3 regions of the Pantoea sp. SYBGC1 genome follow, and region 1 is predicted to be linked to each of the others. Evidence: predicted binding sites of a transcription regulator. Region 1 holds the regulator's gene; each other region holds the start of a gene.
What was found. The regulator PurR, encoded in region 1, represses purine synthesis genes. The targets are predictions, from matches to a motif close to CANGCAAACGTTTGCNTG.

Region 1 (7,147 bases):
ATAAAGCGCCTGCTGCAAACCAGCCGAGACAATCAGGCTGGCAAGGAAGCATAAGCCAAGCTGCAGCAGATTCTGTAAACCGGCTGCTTTACCGCTGGCGTGCGGGAACGGCGCCAGCGCGCTGGCAACCACAATCGGGTAGATAGCGCCGTTTGCCAGCGCCATCCCGCAAAAAGGCAGCAGCAGGGCAAAGAGCGACGGCGCGGGAAGCAGCGCAACGGCAAAGAGGCTCAGAATGCTCAGGCTGTAAATCAGCAGCAGCCACGGCAGCAGCTGCGCGCCCTGAAAGCGATTAAGCAGCGCACGACAGCCAAAACCGCCAATCAGGAAAGCCATCGTCTGCGGCACATAGCTGAGCCCGATATCGGCCGGGGTTAAGCCTGCGGCCGCCAGAATAAAGGGGGAGCCCGTCAGCCAGGCAAAGAAGCTGGCAGAGCAGGCGGAGTAAATCAGCACATTGCCACTGTAGGCGCGGGTAGCGAGCAGCGTCAGCCAGCCAGGCTGATCGCCGCGCGCCGCCTGAGAGATACGCGGCGAACGAAGTCTGAGGGTACCTGCCAGCAGCACCAGCGTAATCAGCGTCAGCACCAGGAAAATAGTGCGCCAGTGAAAATGACTCATCAGCCAGGCACCCAGCAGCGGAGCCAGAGCAGGAGAGAGCGCCACCAGCGGCATAATAGTGGCAAACACTTTATTGGCCTGCGCTTTAGGGTAGCGATCGATAACCAGCGCCTGCCAGCTCACGGCGGCGGCACAGACGCCCACAGCCTGAATAAAGCGCAGTGCCAGCATCAGCCAGACGTTGTCGGCCCACAGCATGGCCAGACAGCTCAGGGCAAATATTGAGAGGCCCGCCAGTAAAACCGGTTTGCGGCCAATTCGGTCAGAGAGGAGTCCCCAGCCCACCTGCGCACAGGCAAAGCCCGCCAGAAACAGGCTCAGGCTGGCGCTGATAACACCCGGAGCGGTGGCAAAATCACGCTGCATATCGCTGAATGCGGGCAGATACATATCCGTGGCGAGAAAGCCGAGCATGCTCAGCAGCGCCAGATAGGGCAGAAATCCTTTAGATGACATCACTATTTTTCTCATTCGGCAGGGAAACGCGGAGGAGTGTAAAAGGGTGCAGTCAGCTTTGTGAAACGCTAATATTTGCAGAGTGCTGTTAAATTTTTTGAAGGCAAAAATATGTGGTCTGAATATGCGCTTGAGGTGGCGGACGCCGTCGCCCGCACCGGCAGTTTCAGCGCGGCAGCGCAGGAGCTGCACCGCGTGCCTTCTGCTATCAGCTATACCATCAGGCAGCTGGAGAGCTGGCTGGCCGTGGAGCTGTTTGAACGCCAGCATCGGGAAGTGGTTCTGACGCCAGCCGGCGAGCATTTTGTGCGTGAAGGCCGCTCTGTTATCAAAAAAATGCTGGCGACGCGACGGCAGTGTCAGCAGCTGGCCAACGGCTGGCGCGGCCAGCTCACTATTGCCGTTGATTGTATCGTCAAGCCGCAGCGCACGCGCCAGCTGGTGAAAGATTTCTATCGCCACTTTCCCGATATGGAGCTGATCATCAGCTATGAAGTGTTTAACGGCGTATGGGATGCGCTGGCTGATGGCCGGGTTGACGTAGCCATTGGTGCCACGCAGGCGATCCCGGTTGGCGGACGCTTTGCTTTTCAGGATATGGGCGCCCTTAACTGGCGCTGCGTGGTCAGTCCGGATCACCCACTGGCGCAGAGCGCGCATCCTGACGAAGAGGCGCTGCGCGCCTGGCCGTCGCTGGTGCTGGAAGATACGTCGCGCGCGCTACCGCGCCGTATGACGTGGACGCTGGATAATCAGCGCCGGCTGGTGGTGCCGGAGTGGGAAACCGGAATCGACTGCCTGCAGGCTGGCCTGTGCGTAGGGATGATCCCGGGACACCTGGCGCGGCCGCTACTGGATAGCGGCGCGCTGGTGGAGCTGATATTGCCGCAGCCTTTTCCGGAGAGTCCCTGCTGCGTCAGCTGGGCCGGGCAGCGGGCGTCGCCGGCGCTGGCCTGGCTGCTGGAATACCTGGGAGATGCTGAGACGCTAAATCATGAGTGGCTCAGCGAGCGCCGCGCTTAGCGGCGATAGTCGCGAAACGGACCATCCCCGACCGAGCGACGCTCAATCAGGCTGGGCTGAACTTCAATCGTTTGCGGCTCTTCGCGTTTACTGGTAATGCGGTCCAGCAGCATCTCCAGCGCTTTTTCACCCAGCTGAGCTTTGGGCTGATGCACTGTCGTCAGCGCCGGCGTAAAGTAGCGGGCGTTGCGCACATTGTCATAGCCGATCACCGAAATATCCTGCGGAACGCGCAGGCCCATCTCATCGGCGGCGCAGATCGCGCCCATTGCCATGATGTCGCCGCCGCAGAACACAGCGGTAGGACGCTGCTTCTGGCTCAGGATCTGCTGCATCGCCTGATAACCCGACTCAGGTTCAAAATCGCCCTGCACGATCCACTCCGCACGCACCGCGATCCCCGCCTCTTGCATCGCCTGCAGGAAGCCGGCGTGCCGTCCGCCGCCGGTATTGCGCTCCAGCTGGCCCGGGATAGCGCCAATATCGCGATGACCGCGCTCGATCAGGTAACGACCGGCCAGGTAGCCGCCCTGAAAGGCATTATCCTGCACGGTATCGGTAAAATCACCGCGGGAAGCGCCCCAGTCCATGACCACCATCGGAATATTGCGATTCTCTTCCAGCATCTGAAGCAGATCGTCCGGATACTCAGAGCACATCACCAGCAGGCCATCTACCCGCTTTTGCGCCATCATCGACAGATAGGCGCGCTGCTTTTGCAGGTCATTGTGCGCGTTGCCCAGAATCAGCGTGTAGCCCTGAGCGAAGCAGTGATTTTCAATTGCTTCGATGATTTCAGCAAAGTAGGGGGCTTCACTGGACGTTGCCAGCAACCCCAGTGTTTTAGTGTGATTAACCTTCAGGCTGCGCGCCACGGCGCTGGGAGAATAGTGCAGCGCTTTAATCGCCTCCCACACGGCATTACGCGTCTCTTCAGCGACAAAGCGCGTTTTATTGATGACGTGCGAAACCGTGGTCGTTGATACGCCAGCGCGTTTTGCCACATCTTTAATTGTTGCCATGAAAATGGACCTCTTAAACCTATCGCAACTTTATGATAAGTATAGTGTTAAACGTTTGCGTCTGCGCAGGGTTTTCTGCCTCATTCCAGCGTAAAAATGGCTGATTCAGGGCGAGTAATTAACCGCAACAGATAATGACAGCAGCGTGCGCAAAAGGTGTTGCGCAACGAAAGGCGGCGATTCTAGCAAGGCAAGGGGCATAAAACGAGATTTTTACCTGCGGTCAGATGAAAATATTTAGAGTCCGACAACTGGCGTGTAGTCAGGCCGGGACGCGCGCGGCATGTTGCGCAACTGCTAACGAATGGTTTTAGGCGTCATCATGCGGCGTGCGCCAACATAGTGCTTCTGCCAGTAATCTTCACCCAGCGCGCTGATCTGGATATCTTTGCCGGTACGCGGCGACTGAATAAATTTGCCGTTACCCAGATAAACGCCAACATGATCGGCTGTGCCGCGATTATTGATGCGGAAAAACACCAGATCGCCTTTCTCCAGCATTTCGCGCTTGATGGGAGCGGCATCGCGCAGATGATACATTTCATTGGCCGTGCGCGGCAGCTTGAAACGGACCAGATCTTTATAGGCGTACCAGACCAGGCCACTGCAGTCGAATCCGGTAAGCGGAGAGGTGCCACCCCACTGATAAGGTTTGCCCAGCTGGCCCATAAGTTTAGTCATGGCGGTTTCACGCGCCTTCTGATAGCGCAGGCGGTGGGATTTGCTGAGCCTGATACCGGTCAGCGCATCATTACTCTCTTCCGCTGCCGCTGTTTTCCGGCTGGTACGCTGATGACCATATTTTTTGCTGGCAGAGAGGGCGGGCGCTTTTTTACGGGCGGTACGGGAAGTCACAGGCGGTTCTGCGTGCAGGCTTTTTTTCGATTTAACTTTTTGTACGGGCGTGACGCGTGTTTTTTTAGCCGAGGTTTTAACCGGACGTCGTTTGCGGCGTTCATCGTCGCGCGCACTCTTTTTCTCCGCTTTCTGCAGGCTGGCGTTAACCGGCTTGTGCGGTGAAGCAGCGGCCACGTTAAAAAACAGCTGAGCAAAAGCCAGTATGAAAAGCGTAATCAGTAAACGCATAGTCCGGTTACAGGTTCGGCAGGCTGCAGAAGCAGACCGCGGCAATATTAGAAAATTCTGATCAGCGATCAGCGCCGGATTGATTCTAATCCACTTTTTTTACAAAAGGTAAGGTCTTTTTTATTAAATCCATCAACACAAGGGCTGTGCAGCAAAAATGAGCGGTTTCAGGCGGTTAACGCAGCATATTTATTGCTAATCGTGTATTAATACACACTTCGTCATACGCCCGTGGCGGCAAACTTAACAAACATGGCGATTCATGCCGCAACGAGGCAAATTCCCGATTTCAGTCGCGGGATGAAGTCGCTACAATAAACAAACACGAAGTGAAGAATTAAGGAAGGCAAAAATGAGTACTGTTGAAAAAATTCAGCGCCAGATCGCAGAAAACCCGATCCTGCTGTATATGAAAGGATCGCCAAAACTGCCAAGCTGCGGCTTCTCAGCTCAGGCTGTTCAGGCGCTCTCTGCCTGTGGCGAACGCTTCGCGTATGTCGATATCCTGCAGAATCCTGATATCCGTGCTGAACTGCCAAAATACGCTAACTGGCCAACCTTCCCGCAGCTGTGGGTGGATGGTGAGCTGGTCGGCGGCTGCGATATCATCGTTGAAATGTTCCAGCGCGGTGAACTTCAGCCGCTGATCAAAGAAACCGCTGAGAAGCACAAAGAAGCGGAATAAATCAAAAGGCCGGCGCAGCGCCGGCCTTTTTTATTCTCTTACTCTGCCGCGCTTTCGCCTGCGGCTTCGCTCTCTGCTTCAGCGTCATTCAGCGCCAGCGGCCAGCCACCTAAACGCTTCCAGCGGTTTACCAGCTCGCAAAACAGCATTGCCGTCTGCTCTGTATCATAGAGCGCCGAGTGCGCCTGCGTGCTGTCAAAATCGATACCTGCCGCCTTGCACGCTTTCGCCAGCACCGTCTGTCCCAGTACCAGCCCGCTCAGCGCTGCCGTATCAAAGGTGGCAAACGGATGGAAGGGGTTGCGCTTCAGGCTGGCACGCTCAGCCGCCGCCGTGACAAAGCTGTGATCAAAGTTGGCATTATGCGCCACGATAATCGCCCGGTTGCAGCCGCTCTCTTTGAGCCCTTTGCGCACCTGTTTAAAGATGGCGTGCAGCGCTTCATATTCGCTCACTGCGCCGCGCAGCGGGTTTGCAGGATCGATACCGGTAAACGCCAGCGCTTCAGGATGAAGAAGGGCACCTGCAAAGGGTTCGATGTGGAAATGCAGGGTTTCGTCACGCTGCAGCCAGCCATCCTCATCCATTTTCAGGGTCGTGGCGGCAATCTCCAGCAGTGCATCAGTCTGCGCATTAAAACCGGCGGTTTCAACATCAATAACTACCGGATAAAAGCCGCGAAAGCGTTGGTTAAGGGCGTTCTGGGCGTTCGATTCAGACATCAGGATCTCATAGCAGTGAAAAGGGCAGCGCGCATTATGGCAAAAAAGGCGGGAGGGTGCAGCAGATGAGAAAAACCAGCCCGCAAATTTGCGGGCTGGCGTCAGGCATCAGTTACCAAGACCATTGCCGGCATGCTTGTTTTCAATCAGCTCAATTTTATAGCCATCGGGATCTTCAACAAACGCAATAATCGTGCTGCCACCTTTAACCGGGCCCGCCTCACGGGTGACGTTGCCGCCCGCGCTGCGGATGCGCTCGCAGGTGGCGGCGACATCGTCCACGCCCAGCGCGATGTGACCATAGGCGTTACCGAGGTCATATTTTTCCGTACCCCAGTTATAGGTCAGCTCAATGACCGCACCTTCGCTCTCTTCGGTGTAGCCAACAAATGCCAGAGTATATTTATATTCTGCATTTTCACTCTGACGCAGCACGCGCATACCCAGTACGCGGGTATAGAAGTCAATTGAGCGTTGCAGATCGCCAACGCGTAACATGGTGTGAAGTAAACGCATAACATCCTCTTTTTTAACATGGTCAGATTTTGACGCAGAAACAGTACAAGTATAGCGGGTGACGGGGCTGCCGCATCGTTATGCGGCAGCTGCCGGTTACAGCGTCGGGTAGTCGATGTAACCTTCCGCACCGCCGCCGTAGAAACTCTCCGGGCGCTGCGGGTTAAGCGGAGCATCCTGCTGCAGGCGGGCAACCAGGTCCGGGTTGGCAATAAAGTCGCGGCCAAACGCCACGGCATCAATCAGGCCGCGCGCGATCAAATCATCCGCTTTTTCCACGCTGTAGGCACCGGCACCGATGATCACACCGGGGAAAGCCGCGCGGACTTTTTCGCGGAACGCATCAGTGTAAGGTTTGCCACCCGCCCAGTCTGGCTCAGAAAGGTGCAGATAGGCCAGGCCGCGTTTGCCCAGTTCACTGATATACCAGAGCGCAGCTTCCTCTTCATCCGGGCCATTTTCCAGGTTCTGGAACGCCCCGACAGGTGAAACGCGGATCCCGACGCGATCGGCAGACCAGTTGGCGATCGCGGCATCCACCACTTCCAGCGCAAAGCGGCCGCGCTTTTCAATCGAGCCGCCATACTCATCGTCCCGCTTGTTTGAGTCAGGCGACAGGAACTGGTGCATCAGATAGCCGTGCGCTGAGTGCAGCTCAAGCAGGTCAAAGCCAGCCTCGCGGGCATTGGCTGCAGCCTGGCCGAAATCCTGCACAATCTGTTTAATTTCATCGACGGTCAGTTCGCGCGGCACGGAGGTCTCTTCGCGATACACGCTGCCGTCAGCGGCGCGCAGCGAGGTACGGGTACCGGCTGGCAGGGCAGACGGCGCAACCGGTGCATTGCCCTCGGGCTGCACGCTGTAATGCGAAATGCGGCCGGTATGCCACAGCTGAACCGCAACGTGGCCCTGAGCAGCGTGAATACCTTCGTTGATCATCTTCCAGGCATCAATCTGCTGCTGCGTATGCAGGCCCGGTGCGCCCGCATAGCCTTTAGCCTGAAAAGAGACCTGCG
Region 2 (7,147 bases), on a different contig from region 1:
CTCTTTATACTTGGCGCACTTTTTTTCGCCAGGTGCTCTTTTATGTCCCTTTCCCGCTCTGCTAAACCAGCCGTTACGCCGGCTAAAGCGATGCTGGCCGCAATCAGCGGCTACGCCATGGATGGATTTGATCTGCTGATCCTCGGTTTTATGCTGCCGGCCATCAGCGTGTCACTGATGCTTGACCCGTCAGAGGCGGGCTCGCTGGTGACCTGGACGCTGATTGGTGCAGTGATCGGCGGTATTCTGTTTGGTCATCTCAGCGATCGCTATGGCCGGATCCGTATCCTGACGGTAACGATACTGATGTTTTCACTGTTTACCGGCCTGTGCGCGGTGGCGCAGGGCTACTGGGATCTGCTGGCGTACCGGACTCTGGCCGGGGTGGGGCTGGGCGGCGAGTTTGGTATCGGTATGGCGCTGATTGCCGAAGCCTGGCCGCAGGAGAAGCGCAACCGGGCGTCGGCCTGGGTCGGCATCGGCTGGCAGCTCGGCGTGCTGCTGGCCGCCTTTATTACGCCGCCGCTGCTCAGCGTGATTGGCTGGCGCGGCATGTTTCTGGTGGGTATGCTGCCGGCACTGCTCTCATTCGTGCTGCGGCGCAGTATGGGTGAGCCGGAGAGCTTTACAAGAGAGGTGAAAAACGTACCGGCCCTCTCGTTTACCGCCCGCATAAAGCTGCTGTTTGCTGACCACGCCACCCGTAAAGCGAGCCTGGGTATTTTTATCCTCTGTTCGGTACAGAACTTTGGCTATTACGGTCTGATGATCTGGATGCCGAGCTATCTCTCCTCCAGCTTTGGTTTCAGCCTGACAAAATCGGGGCTGTGGACCGCGGTGACGGTAGTGGGCATGACCCTGGGTATCTGGCTGTTTGGCGTACTGGCCGATCGCTTCGCCCGCTGGAAAATCTTTCTGCTGTACCAGTTCGGTGCCGTGGTGATGGTGGTGGTCTATGCGCAGCTGCGCGATCCGACGGTAATGCTGTTTACCGGCGCCATCATGGGCATGTTTGTTAACGGCATGATTGGCGGCTATGGCGCGCTGATCTCCGATACGTTCCCGCCGCAGGCGCGTGCTACCGCGCAAAATGTGCTGTTTAACCTCGGGCGCGGCGTCGGCGGTTTTGGTCCGCTGGTAATTGGCGCGCTGGCTACGCAGATTTCCTTCACCGCCGCTATTACGCTGCTGGCGCTGATTTATCTGCTGGATATTTTCGCCACGCTGTTTCTGCTGCCTAAAAAGCAAAGCAATGAAGATTCGCTGGGCGCGATAGGCTGATAGCCTGCGCGCATGCCAAGGGCAGCCTCAGACGCAATCGTCACGCCCGGGGCGCATAAATGCGCCCCCTACAGAATATTGCAGGGCATCCGTAGGGGCGGCATTAATGCCGCCCTGGTATCAGGCGATGCCGCCGCCGTATATCTGGGGCGCATAAATGCGCCCCTACAGAACTTCTCCAGGGGCATTGCAGGGGCGGCATTCATGCCGCCCTGATGTCAGCCGATGCCGCCGCCGTATATCAGGGGCGCATAAATGCGCCCCCTACAGAACATTGCAGGGGCATCCGTAGGGGCGGCATTAATGCCGCCCTGATATCAGGCGATGCCGTCCGCCGCACACCAGGGGCGCATAAATGCGCCCCCTACAGAATATTGCAGGGCATTCGTAGGGGCGGCATTCATGCCGCCCTGGTGTCAGCCGATGCCGCCGCCGTATATCAGGGGCGCATAAATGCGCCTCCTACAGAACATTGCAGGGGCATCCGTAGGGGCGGCATTCATGCCGCCCTGATATCAGGCGATGCCGTCCGCCGTATGCGAGGGGCGCATAAATGCGCCCCCTACAGAATATTGCAGGGGCATCCGTAGGGGCGGCATTCATGCCGCCCTGGCGTCAGGCGATGTTGCCGCCTTACGCCCGGGGCGCATAAATGCGCCCCCTACAGAACCTCGCCGGTTGATAGCAGCGTCCAGCCGCGCGCCTGCCACAGCGCAGGCAGCTGCGCCATGTCATCAAAACGCGTTACCAGCGGATGATCGATTGCGGGATTATGCGCATCGGCGCAGTAGTAAAACACCGGAATGCCTGCCGCAATGCCGGCGCGAACGCCCGCTTCGGAATCATCCACCAGAATGCAGCGTTCAATCGGCACCTGCATCTGCTCTGCGGCGTGGAACATCAGCTGCGGATCGGGTTTCCATGCCTGAATGTCATAACCGCTGTACAGGCGATCGGTAAACCACGGCAGCATGCCGGTAAGACCCAGCGAATGCTGCATTTTCTTTACCGGTCCGTTAGAGACCACGCACACCGGAACGCGGATCCGCGCCACCAGCTCCGGCGCACCGCCGATCGGCTGCAGCTCCTGCTCAAACAGGCGCGCGACTTCAATGCGATAGGCGTGCTCCACCTCTGCTACCGGCAGCGCCTGATGATACTCTTCGCTGATGTCGCGAATAATGTCGTAAAGCTTTACGCCTTTATACCGCTCAAACATCTGCTGCAGCGACAGCGTGATGCCGTAGCGGGCAAACGTATTCACATAGCCCTGCGTGCAGAGCATTTCGCTGTCAACCAGCGTGCCGTCACAATCAAAGAACACACACTCCACTGTCATCGCCCACTATCCTTCTGATAACGCTTCAGCTTTTACTCTAGCCTGGATTGCCACAGGCAGCAGCAGGCAACCGGTTGCGAAAATTCCGTGTTTTACCGGAATAAAGCCTATAGGATACGCGGCGATAAATTTTTCAGCGGAACAGCAAAATGAAGACTCAGGGCCTGCTGCAGCGCATATTTAAACTGCAGGAACACGGAACCACGATACGCACCGAAGTGATTGCCGGGTTCACCACTTTTCTGACGATGGTTTACATCGTCTTTGTTAACCCGCAAATCCTCGGCGCTGCCGGTATGGATACCCAGGCGGTGTTTGTCACTACCTGTCTGATTGCCGCCTTTGGCAGCATTCTGATGGGGCTGATAGCGAATCTGCCGGTTGCGCTGGCACCTGCGATGGGCCTGAACGCCTTTTTTGCGTTTGTGGTGGTGGGGGCAATGGGTTACTCCTGGCAGATAGGGATGGGCGCCATTTTCTGGGGCGCGCTGGGGCTGCTGATCCTGACGCTGCTGCGCGTGCGCTACTGGATGATAGCTAATATACCGCTCTGCCTGCGCACCGGGATCACCGCCGGTATCGGCCTGTTTATCGCAATGATGGGGCTGAAAAATGCCGGCATTATTGTGCCAAACGCGGAGACGCTGGTGGCCGTCGGCGATCTGACGTCGCACAGTGTTCTGCTGGGCGCGCTCGGCTTCTTCATTATTGCCATTCTGGCATCGCGTAATATTCACGCGGCGGTGCTGGTCTCAATTGTGGTCACGACCAGCATCGGGCTTGCGCTGGGAGATGTCAGGTTTACCGGTTTCTTTGCGCCACCGCCGTCAATCTCTGCGGTGGCGGGCGCGGTGGATATCAAAGGCGCATTCAATATCGGCATGGCAGGCGTGATCTTCTCCTTTATGCTGGTCAATCTGTTTGACTCCTCCGGTACGCTGATTGGCGTAACGGATAAAGCGGGTCTGACCGATGAAAAGGGCACCTTTCCCCGTATGAAGCAGGCGCTGTATGTGGACAGCATCAGCTCCGTCACGGGTGCGCTGGCGGGGACGTCATCGGTGACGGCCTATATTGAGAGTTCGTCAGGCGTTGCCATTGGTGGCCGCACCGGGCTGATGGCGGTCATCACCGGGCTGCTGTTCCTGCTGGCAATATTTCTGTCGCCGCTGGCGGCGATGGTGCCGGGCTATGCGGCGGCGGGCGCGCTGATCTATGTCGGAGTACTGATGACGGCATCGCTGTCGCGCGTACGCTGGGACGATCTCACCGAAGCGGTGCCGGCCTTTGTCACCGCGGCGATGATGCCGTTTAGTTTCTCAATTACAGAAGGGATCGCGCTGGGCTTTATCGCCTACTGCGTGATGAAGCTGGGCACCGGACGCTGGCGTGAAATCAGCCCCTGCGTGGTGGTGGTTGCGCTGCTGTTTGCACTGAAAATCGCGTTTATCGACGCGCACTGACGCTTCAGGTGGCCTGTGCGGCCACCCGATTCAAAGCTGCCGCATCTCCTGCTGCCCGGCTATGCGTTCGCCGGGCAGACTGGTCAGGCGCAGCGTATGTGGATCCAGGTTTGGCTTATTCATTTCAATATCCCGCAGCGCAACCCACTGCTGCTGCGCGTCAATCTCCCAAAGTCGCAGATGCCCGGTTCCGGGTGAAAGTGCGCATGACCAGACCAGCGTCGGCTCGGCGTCACAGACCGCCTGAATATCGGGAAATAGCGTGGAGCGCAACCGGCCTGATGCCGGATGCAGACGCAGCGAAGAGAGGCCCCGATCCGCTTCACCGGTCAGCTTGAGCACGCTCTGACGTAGCGTCCAGATTTGCGTGGCCGCCTCCATAAAATCCTGCTGTGCATTGATCCACGCCTTTTCACCAGAGGAGAGTTCCTGCATCAGCGCTTCCTGCGTCTGCCGGCTGTGCGCGCGGACAATCTCCATATCCAGTCCGGCACGTCCGCCTTCTTCCGCCAGCAGTACGCCAATGATATGGCCTGTGTAGGAGATGCTGAAGTCAGGCAGGTTCGGATCGGCAAAGCAGGGGCGTCCGCTGCTGCTGACGCTCAGCGGTGGCAGCCGATCGATTCCGTAGATCCGCAGCATCAGCTGCGCCAGCAGTTCGCGGGCAGCAAGAAAACGCGCGCGCCGCCGATCGGGCAGACGGGCAGCGTTATCCAGTACATCCTGAGTGATGCGTGAAACCGTTACCGGCAGGGGTGTGGTGCCTGTCCAGCGCACAAAATGACCAGCCATCTGTCGCTCCGTGAAAATGGGCGAATAATCATCAGCGGCATTGTAAGAATTTTCTTAGGTGTTTGCATCCGGCTTTCCCGGCAGAGCGATAAATTCAGATAAGACTGAAAATCAGCGCGGGATAAGGCGGAAAAGAGACTCTGCCGGCTCGACCGGCAGAGCGCAGACTGGTTGCCAGCTTTCAGGCAAAGGTGGTGGCTTCATCAAAACCGAGTCGCGTCAGGCGCGGATGCAGTTTACCTGCGTCGCCGTAGCCAAGATTGATCAGCATGTTCACCTGCCATTTGCTTTCGCTGAAGAAAGCGGCATTGACTTTGGCGGGATCAAAGCCGGACATCGGACCGGCATCCAGACCGAGCGAACGCGCAGCGAGGATAAGGTAGCCTGCCTGCAGGCTGCTGTTACGAAACGCGGTCTCTTTCGTCAGCTCCGGGCTGCTGGTAAACCAGTTGCGCGCGTCACCAAACGGAAACAGTTTTGGCAGCTGCTCAAAAAACTCCGGATCCCACGCGACAATCACCGTTACCGGCGCCGACATGGTTTTATCCACGTTGCCTGAGGAGAGGGCAGGTTTCAGCCGGGCTTTGCCCTCCGCGGAGGTCACAAATACAAAGCGGCCTGGTGAACAGTTAGCGGAGGTCGGGCCCAGAGCCGTCAGGGTATAAAGCTCCTGCAGCAGCGCCTGTGAAACCGGCTTATCCTGCCAGTGGCTGTGGGTGCGGGCGTCAGTAAACAGCGCATCAAGCGCCGCGCTGTCGAGCGGTGTACTCATGTTTCTCTCCTGTTCAGGCTGCGGTGCAGGCCCGATTTTTAGCATGAATAATAGAGGCTGCGCTTAACGCAGCCTCTATCGTTATACTGTAAAGGAGAAAGGGAGCCAAATAACAAAGATGTATGATTGACTGGCAAAGAGCGGTACGCGCTTATTTCCCGATACAGAAGCTGGAGAAGATACGGCCCAGCAGATCGTCAGAGGTAAACTCGCCGGTAATTTCGCTCAGCGCCTGCTGTGCCAGCCGCAGCTCTTCCGCAAGCAGCTCACCCGCCCACGCGCCCAGCAGCTGCGCTTTCCCCTGCTGCAGATGCGTGGCGGCGCTCTCCAGCGCCTGCAAGTGGCGGCGGCGCGCAAGGAATCCGCCTTCTATGTTGCCGGCAAAGCCCATGCTCTGCTTCAGATGATCGCGCAGCGTTTCCACGCCGTCGCCGGTCCGGGCTGACAGGCGGATCAGAGCATGACCGTTCATCTCACTCAGTCCCAGCGTCTCACCGGTCATATCCGCTTTGTTACGCACCACGGTAATGGGCAGCGCCGCCGGTAAGCGCGCCACAAAGTCGGGCCAGATAGCCGCCGCTTCAGTGGCGTCCGTTGTGGTGCCATCGACCATAAACAGCACCCGATCGGCCTGTTCAATCTCCTGCCAGGCGCGCTCGATGCCAATGCGCTCGACTTCATCACTGGCTTCGCGCAGTCCGGCGGTATCGATGATATGCAGCGGCATTCCATCAATATGGATATGTTCGCGCAGGACATCGCGCGTGGTGCCGGCAATGTCGGTGACGATAGCCGCTTCGCGTCCCGCCAGCGCATTCAGCAGGCTCGACTTACCTGCATTCGGGCGTCCGGCAATCACTACCTTCATGCCCTCACGCAGCAGGCTGCCCTGACGCGCTTCGGCGCGTACGCCATTCAGGTCGCCGATCACCGCATTAAGCTGCGCTTCAATCTTACCGTCGGAAAGAAAGTCGATCTCCTCATCCGGGAAATCGATAGCGGCCTCGACATAGATGCGCAGGTGGGTCAGCGCCTCCACCAGCGCATTTACGCGCTGTGAAAACACGCCCTGCAGCGAGTTCACTGCCGAGCGCGCCGCCTGTTCCGAGCTGGCATCAATCAGATCGGCAATCGCCTCAGCCTGCGCCAGATCGAGCTTGTCATTCAGAAACGCGCGCTCAGAAAACTCACCTGGCTGCGCAATACGCAGGCCGGGCAGGGCGACAATACGTTTCAGCAGCAGGTCCAGTATAACTGGTCCGCCGTGCCCCTGCAGCTCCAGCACATCTTCGCCGGTAAAGGAGTTCGGACCCGGAAACCACAGCGCAATGCCCTGATCCAGCACGCTGCCATCTGCATCGGTAAAGGGCAGATAATCGGCATAGCGCGGCTTTGGCAGTTTACCCAGCAGCGCCTGCGCAACATCTGCTGCCCGGGTGCCTGAGATACGCAGTATACCGACGCCGCCGCGGCCCGGTGGGGTTGCCTGCGCAACGATAG
Region 3 (7,147 bases), 150 kb from region 1:
CAGCGTCATCACACCCAGCAGCAGTACCAGAGAACCCTTTTTCATCGCAAACTCCTTGTTGACTGTTTCTCTGAACACTATAGCAGCAGCGCCGCGTTACGGCGCGACCGGACGACCAGTGCGGCGGTCGAGGCAGCGCAGGGTATTCTCTTCCCAGTAAGCATTCACGTTGTAGCTCTTGTCGCAGGCGTCGCGGGTATCAAACGCGCGGTCCGCTTTGTCGAACTCTTTCTCTGTCCGGGTATTAATCTTGCTGCGCAGATTACGCGTGTCGTTCCACTGCTCTTTACTCTGGCGGGCGGCTTCATTGCTGGCCGCGCTATTGCCATCTTCCACGATCAGACGATCGGTGCGGGCAGTGGCAAAGGGAGCACTGAGCAGCACGCTGGCCGTCAGCAGCGCCGTAAACAGAACGGAAGCATAGTGTTTCATGATGTTGTCCTTTAGTCAGACCCGGTCAGCCGGGCAAGGCTGTTGCCGTAACAGCGGCTAGTATATCATCCTGCTTTTGCTGCTCACCAGCGGTGTGCAGCGCGTTGAGGGAACAGAGAGCAGGATTATGCTGATCAAGACCGCACTATTATTTTTCATTACGGCTGTCGCAGAGATTGCGGGCTGTTTCTTGCCCTGGCTCTGGCTGCGTAAAGGGATGAGCGCCTGGCTGCTGTTGCCGGCTGCGGCGAGTCTGGCGCTGTTTGTCTGGCTGCTCACGCTGCATCCGGCGGCGAGCGGGCGGGTGTACGCGGCGTATGGTGGTGTCTATGTGTTTACGGCTCTGATCTGGCTGCGCGTGGTGGATGGGGTGCGGCTGAGCGCATGGGACTGGGCGGGCGCGCTGATAGCGCTATGCGGGATGCTGATTATTGTCACCGGCTGGGGAAAAGCGTAACAGCGTCACCCGGTACTATCAGGTGACGTTGTCACACGCGATTACGCGTCTTTATGCACCTTCAGCCCGGCGGTGGTCTGGCTGACCGGCATAATCTCCAGCGTGTTGATATTGACGTGCGCTGGCAGCGTGGTTACCCAGTAAACGGCCTCGGTAACATCCTCTGCCGTCAGCGCCGTTGTGCCTTCATACACCGCGCCAGCGCGATCGTCATCGCCTTTAAAGCGCACATTAGAAAACTCCGTTCCGCCGACCAGACCCGGCTCGATATCGGTTACGCGCAGCGCGGTGCCGTGGAGATCGGTACGCAGATTCAGGCTGAACTGGCGCACAAACGCTTTGGTTGCACCATAGACGTTGCCGCCCGCATAGGGCCAGCTTCCGGCAATAGACCCGATATTGACAATATGCCCGACGTTGCGCTCTACCATGGCAGGCAGCAGCGCCCGGGTCATGAAAACCAGGCCTTTGGTATTGGTGTCGATCATGTTTTCCCAGTCATCAACGCTGGCTTTGTGGGCTGGCTCAGTGCCCAGCGCCAGGCCGGCGTTGTTGACCAGTACATCAATGTTGCGCCACTCTGCCGGCAGCGCAGCGATGACCTCCTCGATAACGGCACGATTACGCACATCGAGCTGAACGGTATAGAGGTTTTCACCCAGCTCATCCTTCAGCGCCTGCAGTCGTTCGGCGCGCCGCCCGCTGGCGATTACTTTATGGCCTGTGGCAATGAAGCGACGGGTAATACTTTCACCAAACCCTGCAGTGGCACCGGTAACAAAAATAATCATCTCACTGTTCCTTAACTGTTTTCAGGTAGTCCGCGTTTAACCATATCACCATCATTCTTCGCCTGCTGAAAAAAAGCGACCGGCAAACGCTCCGTCGCCGGAATGCGTTAACCGGGTGCAGGGGCGCACCGCGCTGATGCATCATGGGGCAGCGTGAGCGGTCGCCATTAAATCTTAACGCCGGCGCAGATACGCGTAATCGGTTGCGCATTCGGTTGCCTCTCTTTCAGGCTAACCTTATGATTTAGCAGATAAATAAACCGTTCCTGGCACGTCTTTTGCACATTCATCTTATCTTACTGAGAGGATGAGTTATGAATGCTGACAACGAGACGCTGCTGCGCGCCAGTTTTTTTGATTTTACCCGCACGGTGGATCAGCCAGAGGCGCTGAGTGACGCCGCACGCTATCTCGCTGATGGTCTGCTCACGCTGCGTGCAGGAAAAATTGTCAGCCTGGAAAGCTGGAGCAGTGCGGCGGCGCGGGTGGATAGCCGGCGGGTCACGGATCTGCGCGGCAAGCTGATTGTGCCGGGGTTTATCGATACCCATATTCACTATCCGCAGACGGAAATGATGGGCGCGTTTGGCGAACAGCTGCTGACCTGGCTGAATAACTATACCTTTCCGGTTGAGCAGCAGTATCACTGTGCAACCCATGCGGCTAAGATGTCCGGTTTTTTCCTGCAGCAGCTGCTGGCTAACGGTACCACTACCGCACTGGTGTTTGGCACAGTGCATCCGCAGTCGGTTGACGCGCTCTTCAGCGCGGCGGAGCGGCTCAGCATGCGACTCATTGCCGGTAAAGTGATGATGGACCGCAACGCGCCGGACTACCTGACTGAAACCCCCGAAACGAGCTATCAGCAGACGCGGGCACTGATAGCGCGCTGGCACCGGCGCGGCCGTCTTGGCTATGCGCTGACGCCACGCTTTGCGCCGACCTCTTCGCCACAGCTGCTGGAACGGGTGCGTCAGCTGCGGAGAGAGTTTCCCGATACCTGGCTGCATACGCACCTGAGTGAAAATCCGCAGGAGGTGGCGTGGGTCAGAGAGCTTTTTCCCGAGCGCAACGGCTATCTTGATGTCTATCACCACTATCAGCTCACTGGCGCACGCAGCGTATTTGCCCACTGCCTGTATCTGCAGGATCATGAGTGGCAGTGCCTGCACGACACCGGTTCAGCCATCGCGTTTTGTCCTACTTCAAATCTGTTTCTGGGCAGCGGGCTGTTTGATCTCAAACGCTGCTGGCAGGAGAACGTGCGCATGGGGATCGGCACCGACGTCGGCGCTGGCACCACTTTTAACCTGCTGCAGACGCTGGGCGAGGCGTATAAAGTCGGGCAGCTGCAGCACTATAAGCTGACCGCCTGCGAAGCGCTTTATCGCGCCACGCTGGGCGGGGCGCAGGCGCTGGATCTCGACGATAAAATTGGCAATTTCACGCCCGGCAAAGAGGCGGATTTTGTGGTGCTGGATCCGGCCGTATCGCCGCTGCAGCAGCTGCGTCATGGCAACAGTAAAGATATCTTCGAGCAGCTGTTTGTTCTGATGACGCTGGGTGACGATCGCAACATTGCGCAGACCTGGGTAAATGGCCAGCCGGTGTGGCAAAAAGAGACGGCGGGTAGCACGCCGGGTTGTTGCCCGCACCCCGGCGTGCCAGGATAAAGGCTCTCTGCCGCAGGCTATTGCGGCGTTGCTGATTATCAGGAGCGATAATGAACCGATCCGCCAATCCCTTTTTTAGCGCCAGCACGCTGCCGTATCAGGCGCCGCCGTTCGATCAGATAAGCGAAGACGATTTTCTGCCGGCGCTGGAAGCGGGCATCGAAGAGAAGCGCCGCGAAGTCGCCGCGATTATCGCAAACCCGGCGCCACCGGACTTTGCTAATACCTTTGAAGCGCTGGAGCGCAGCGGCCTCTTACTGAGCCGGGTATGGCAGGTCTTTTCAGCCATGACGGCAGCGAATACGTCGCCGCGCCTGCAGGAGGTGGAAGAGATCATCACGCCCGCCCTGGCGGCGCTGCACGATGAGATCTACCTTAACAGCACGCTCTTCGCCCGGCTGGAGGCGGTCTGGCAGCAGCGCAGCACCGCCTGCCCGGACGCAGAGGCGGTGCGGCTGACGGAAGTTACCCGGCAGGCGTTTCAGCTGGCCGGCGCCAGCCTGAGTGAGGATGAAAAACAGCGGCTGCGCGATATCAATCAGGAGCTGGCAGGCCTCAGCACCCGCTTTGGCAACCGGCTGCTGGCGGCGACGCAGTCAGCCGCCTACACCGTCAGCAGCCCGGAGGCGCTGGCGGGACTCGACGATGCAGCGCTGGAGCAGGCGCGTGCCGCTGCGGTCGCACGCGGTCTGGATAATCAGTGGCTGATCCCGCTGCAAAACACCACGCAGCAGCCAGCGCTGAGCCGGTTAACCATCCGCGCCACGCGGGAAGCGCTGTTTGAGCAGGCGCTGAAGCGCTGTGAGCGTAACGATGCAAACGATACGCGGCCGCTGGTTTCGCGTATGGCGCAGCTGCGGGCGGAGCAGGCCGCGCTGCTGGGCTATAGCAGCTATGCGGCGTGGAATTTGCAGGATCAGATGGCGAAAACGCCGGAGGCCGCGCTGGACTTTATGCGTAATATTGTGCCGGCAGCCTGCGAGCGCGCCGGGCGCGAGGCCGCAGAGATAGAACAGCTGATGGCTGAGCAGCAGCAGAGATTTGACCTGCGCGCCTGGGACTGGAACTTTTACGCCGAGCAGGTGCGCCAGGCGAAATATGACTTTGATGAAGACGCTATTCGTCCCTGGTTCGCGCTGGATAGCGTGCTGGAGCGCGGCGCATTCTGGGCCGCCACGCAGCTTTACGGCATCCGGTTCAGCCAGCGCCACGATCTGCCGGTCTATCATCCGGATGTCTGCGTCTATGAGATTTTCGACGCCGATGAGACGCCGCTGGCGCTGTTTTATACCGACTTTTTCGCCCGTGATAATAAAAGCGGCGGGGCATGGATGGGCAACTTTGTCGACCAGTCTGCGCTGCTGGATCAGAAACCGGTGATCTACAACGTCTGCAACTATACCAAACCGCAGCCTGGCCAGCCGGCGCTGCTGAGCTGGGATGACGTTATCACGCTGTTCCACGAATTTGGTCATGCGCTGCACGGCCTGTTTGCCAGCCAGCGCTACGCCAGCCTTTCCGGTACGGCCACGCCGCGCGATTTTGTGGAGTTTCCGTCGCAGATTAACGAACACTGGGCCAGTCATGAGGCGGTGTTCGCCAGCTATGCGCGCCACTGGGAAACCGGGGAGCCGATGCCCGCTGCGCTGCGCGAAAAAATGGTGCGGGCCGCCACCTTTAATAAAGGTTATGACATGACCGAACTGCTGGCCGCGGCGCTGCTGGATCTGCAGTGGCACTCCCTCTCCGCGCACGATAAGCCGCAGGATGTGGAACATTTTGAACGGCAGGCGCTGCAGGCAGAAAACATTGCGCTGTCAGCGGTGCCGCCGCGCTATCGCTCCAGCTATTTTCGTCACATCTGGGGAGGAGGATATGCGGCAGGTTATTACGCCTATATCTGGACGCAGATGCTGGCTGACGATGGCTATCAGGCGTTCACTGAACAGGGCGGCCTGACGCGGGAAAACGGGCAGCGCTTCCGGGAGCTGGTCTTATCACGCGGAAACAGCAGCGATCTGCAGCACGTCTGGCTGAGCTGGCGCGGTAAAGCGCCAGCGCCAGAGCCGATGCTGCGCCATCGCGGTTTAAGCGCAGAGTAGGGCAGAAGCGGTGGCGCGCTACCCCATCGGGCCACCGCAGATTGTGTCGCACATACCAGCCAGCACCCGCTCGCCGCTTTCGGTTTTTAGCTCTTCATACCAGGCTGCCGTCAGCGCGGGCTCTTTACCGTGCGTCACGTCGCAGCGCTTGCGAGCCTTCAGCACCAGGTCGCGGGTGCGATCCAGCCGGCGCGCCTGATAGCGCAGCAGCGCATCTTCCACCCCCAGCGAGTGGGTCGCCAGCGTTTGTGCCAGCACCACGGCATCTTCCATTGCCGCGCAGCCGCCCTGACCAATATCGGGGGTGGTGCTATGGGCTGCATCGCCCAGCAGCGCCACGCGTCCGCGCACAAAGCGGGTAAGGGGTTCGGTATCGTGTATCTCGACCCGGTTAGTGGTGAGCGGATCGAGCTGCGCTATCAGCCGCTGCACCGGTTCGGCCCAGCCGGCGAAATAGCCGCTGAGATCGGCGCGCAGCGTGGTGCGATCCTGAGCGAGGCCGGCAGGTAGCGGCACATCGAAGAAGAAGTAAAAGCGGTTGCCGGCAACCGGCATCAGCGACACGCGTTTGCCGTCGCCGACAAAAGTGGTCCACTGATCGGCGGGTGCTATCGCTTCATCCACGCTAATCAGCCCGTTCCAGTTTACATAGCCCGCATAGCGACGCGCCACGCGCTCGCCCAGCACCGCCTCGCGCAGCACAGAGTGCGTGCCGTCCGCAGCGATCAGCAGGTCGCCTGTGGCTTCGCTGCCGTCGGTAAAGAAAGCGGTAACGCCCTGCGAGGTTTGTTCAGCATGCGTAACGCGCCTGCCAAAGCGAACGCGCGTCCGGCCATACGTATCAAGCAGCATCGCCTGCAGCCCGGCGCGTGATACCGGCGCAGGATATTCACCGGTGCGCTGCACCAGCGGATCCAGGCTGAAGCGGGTCAGGGGGGCACCGCTTCGCGCATCGTGATAAGCCATCCAGGCCATATTGCCGCTCAGCGCGCGCAGCGGCTGTTTCAGACCGAGGGCATTCAGACATTTCACGCCGTTAGGCCAGACGGAAATGGCTGCGCCAACCGGCTTCATCTCCGCGACAGCCTCATAGACTTCCGTCTCAAAGCCTGCCCGTTCCAGGGCGATAGCAGCACTCATTCCGCCGATACCGGCGCCAATAACAATCACTTTCATCATGCTCTCCTGTGCTCAGACAGGGAGATACTGCAACTTCTGTACCAGATGCGCGTCAACAGGCAGCATGTTGATAACTATAAGTTTTTATAAAAGAGATGTACTCGCGAAACGAATGTTGCAGTGCATTCGCACTTTTATGGTGCAGGCCTATTCTAATGAATCTTTTGTTTCATACGGCATTTTGACCAGATTTTGCGCATACTTAAGGCTTCAGAGCGGAGGATTAATCATGAAGTGGATAATTGCGTTAATGATGACGTGCAGCGTAAACGCGATGGCGCAGAGCAGCTGGCAGCCGTCGCCCAAATCGCCGTCTGCCATGTTTACCCCGGTTGCGTCGAAATGCGATCTGTCGGCCTGTCAGCAAAACTGCTACGTACAGCAGTCACAGTGCAAAAATGATAGCGGCGGCGGATGTGGCTCGCTGGCGCAAATCTGTGTACAGAACTGCACCAGCCAGTGTCGCTGAGTATCAGCGGGTCTCGCGCCAGATGTCGCGCATCGCCAGCTCCA

Region 2: the regulator PurR is predicted to act here: its motif matches at 2,684-2,701, upstream of AC2CF9_RS11880 (NCS2 family permease).
Region 3: the regulator PurR is predicted to act here: its motif matches at 1,885-1,902, upstream of guaD (guanine deaminase).

Annotation. Positions count from the first base shown of each region.
Region 1 covers NZ_JBXUNM010000001.1:342,541-349,687, forward strand. The annotation lists gene punC (purine nucleoside transporter PunC) at 1-1,080, opposite strand, end outside; gene punR (DNA-binding transcriptional activator PunR) at 1,189-2,100, shown strand; gene purR (HTH-type transcriptional repressor PurR) at 2,097-3,122, opposite strand; gene AC2CF9_RS01670 (C40 family peptidase) at 3,420-4,208, opposite strand; gene AC2CF9_RS01675 (Grx4 family monothiol glutaredoxin) at 4,561-4,893, shown strand; gene rnt (ribonuclease T) at 4,932-5,615, opposite strand; gene gloA (lactoylglutathione lyase) at 5,724-6,131, opposite strand; gene nemA (alkene reductase) at 6,228-7,147, opposite strand, start outside.
Region 2 covers NZ_JBXUNM010000006.1:38,087-45,233, forward strand. The annotation lists gene AC2CF9_RS11870 (MFS transporter) at 43-1,281, shown strand; gene yieH (6-phosphogluconate phosphatase) at 1,943-2,620, opposite strand; gene AC2CF9_RS11880 (NCS2 family permease) at 2,770-4,083, shown strand; gene AC2CF9_RS11885 (4'-phosphopantetheinyl transferase family protein) at 4,114-4,875, opposite strand; gene AC2CF9_RS11890 (malonic semialdehyde reductase) at 5,057-5,647, opposite strand; gene mnmE (tRNA uridine-5-carboxymethylaminomethyl(34) synthesis GTPase MnmE) at 5,799-7,147, opposite strand, start outside.
Region 3 covers NZ_JBXUNM010000001.1:492,733-499,879, reverse strand. The annotation lists gene AC2CF9_RS02325 (DUF1161 domain-containing protein) at 1-45, opposite strand, end outside; gene AC2CF9_RS02320 (DUF1283 family protein) at 97-432, opposite strand; gene AC2CF9_RS02315 (YnfA family protein) at 560-889, shown strand; gene ydfG (bifunctional NADP-dependent 3-hydroxy acid dehydrogenase/3-hydroxypropionate dehydrogenase YdfG) at 931-1,680, opposite strand; gene guaD (guanine deaminase) at 1,995-3,353, shown strand; gene dcp (peptidyl-dipeptidase Dcp) at 3,404-5,455, shown strand; gene hpxO (FAD-dependent urate hydroxylase HpxO) at 5,474-6,631, opposite strand; gene AC2CF9_RS02290 (hypothetical protein) at 6,864-7,103, shown strand; gene AC2CF9_RS02285 (FGGY-family carbohydrate kinase) at 7,107-7,147, opposite strand, start outside.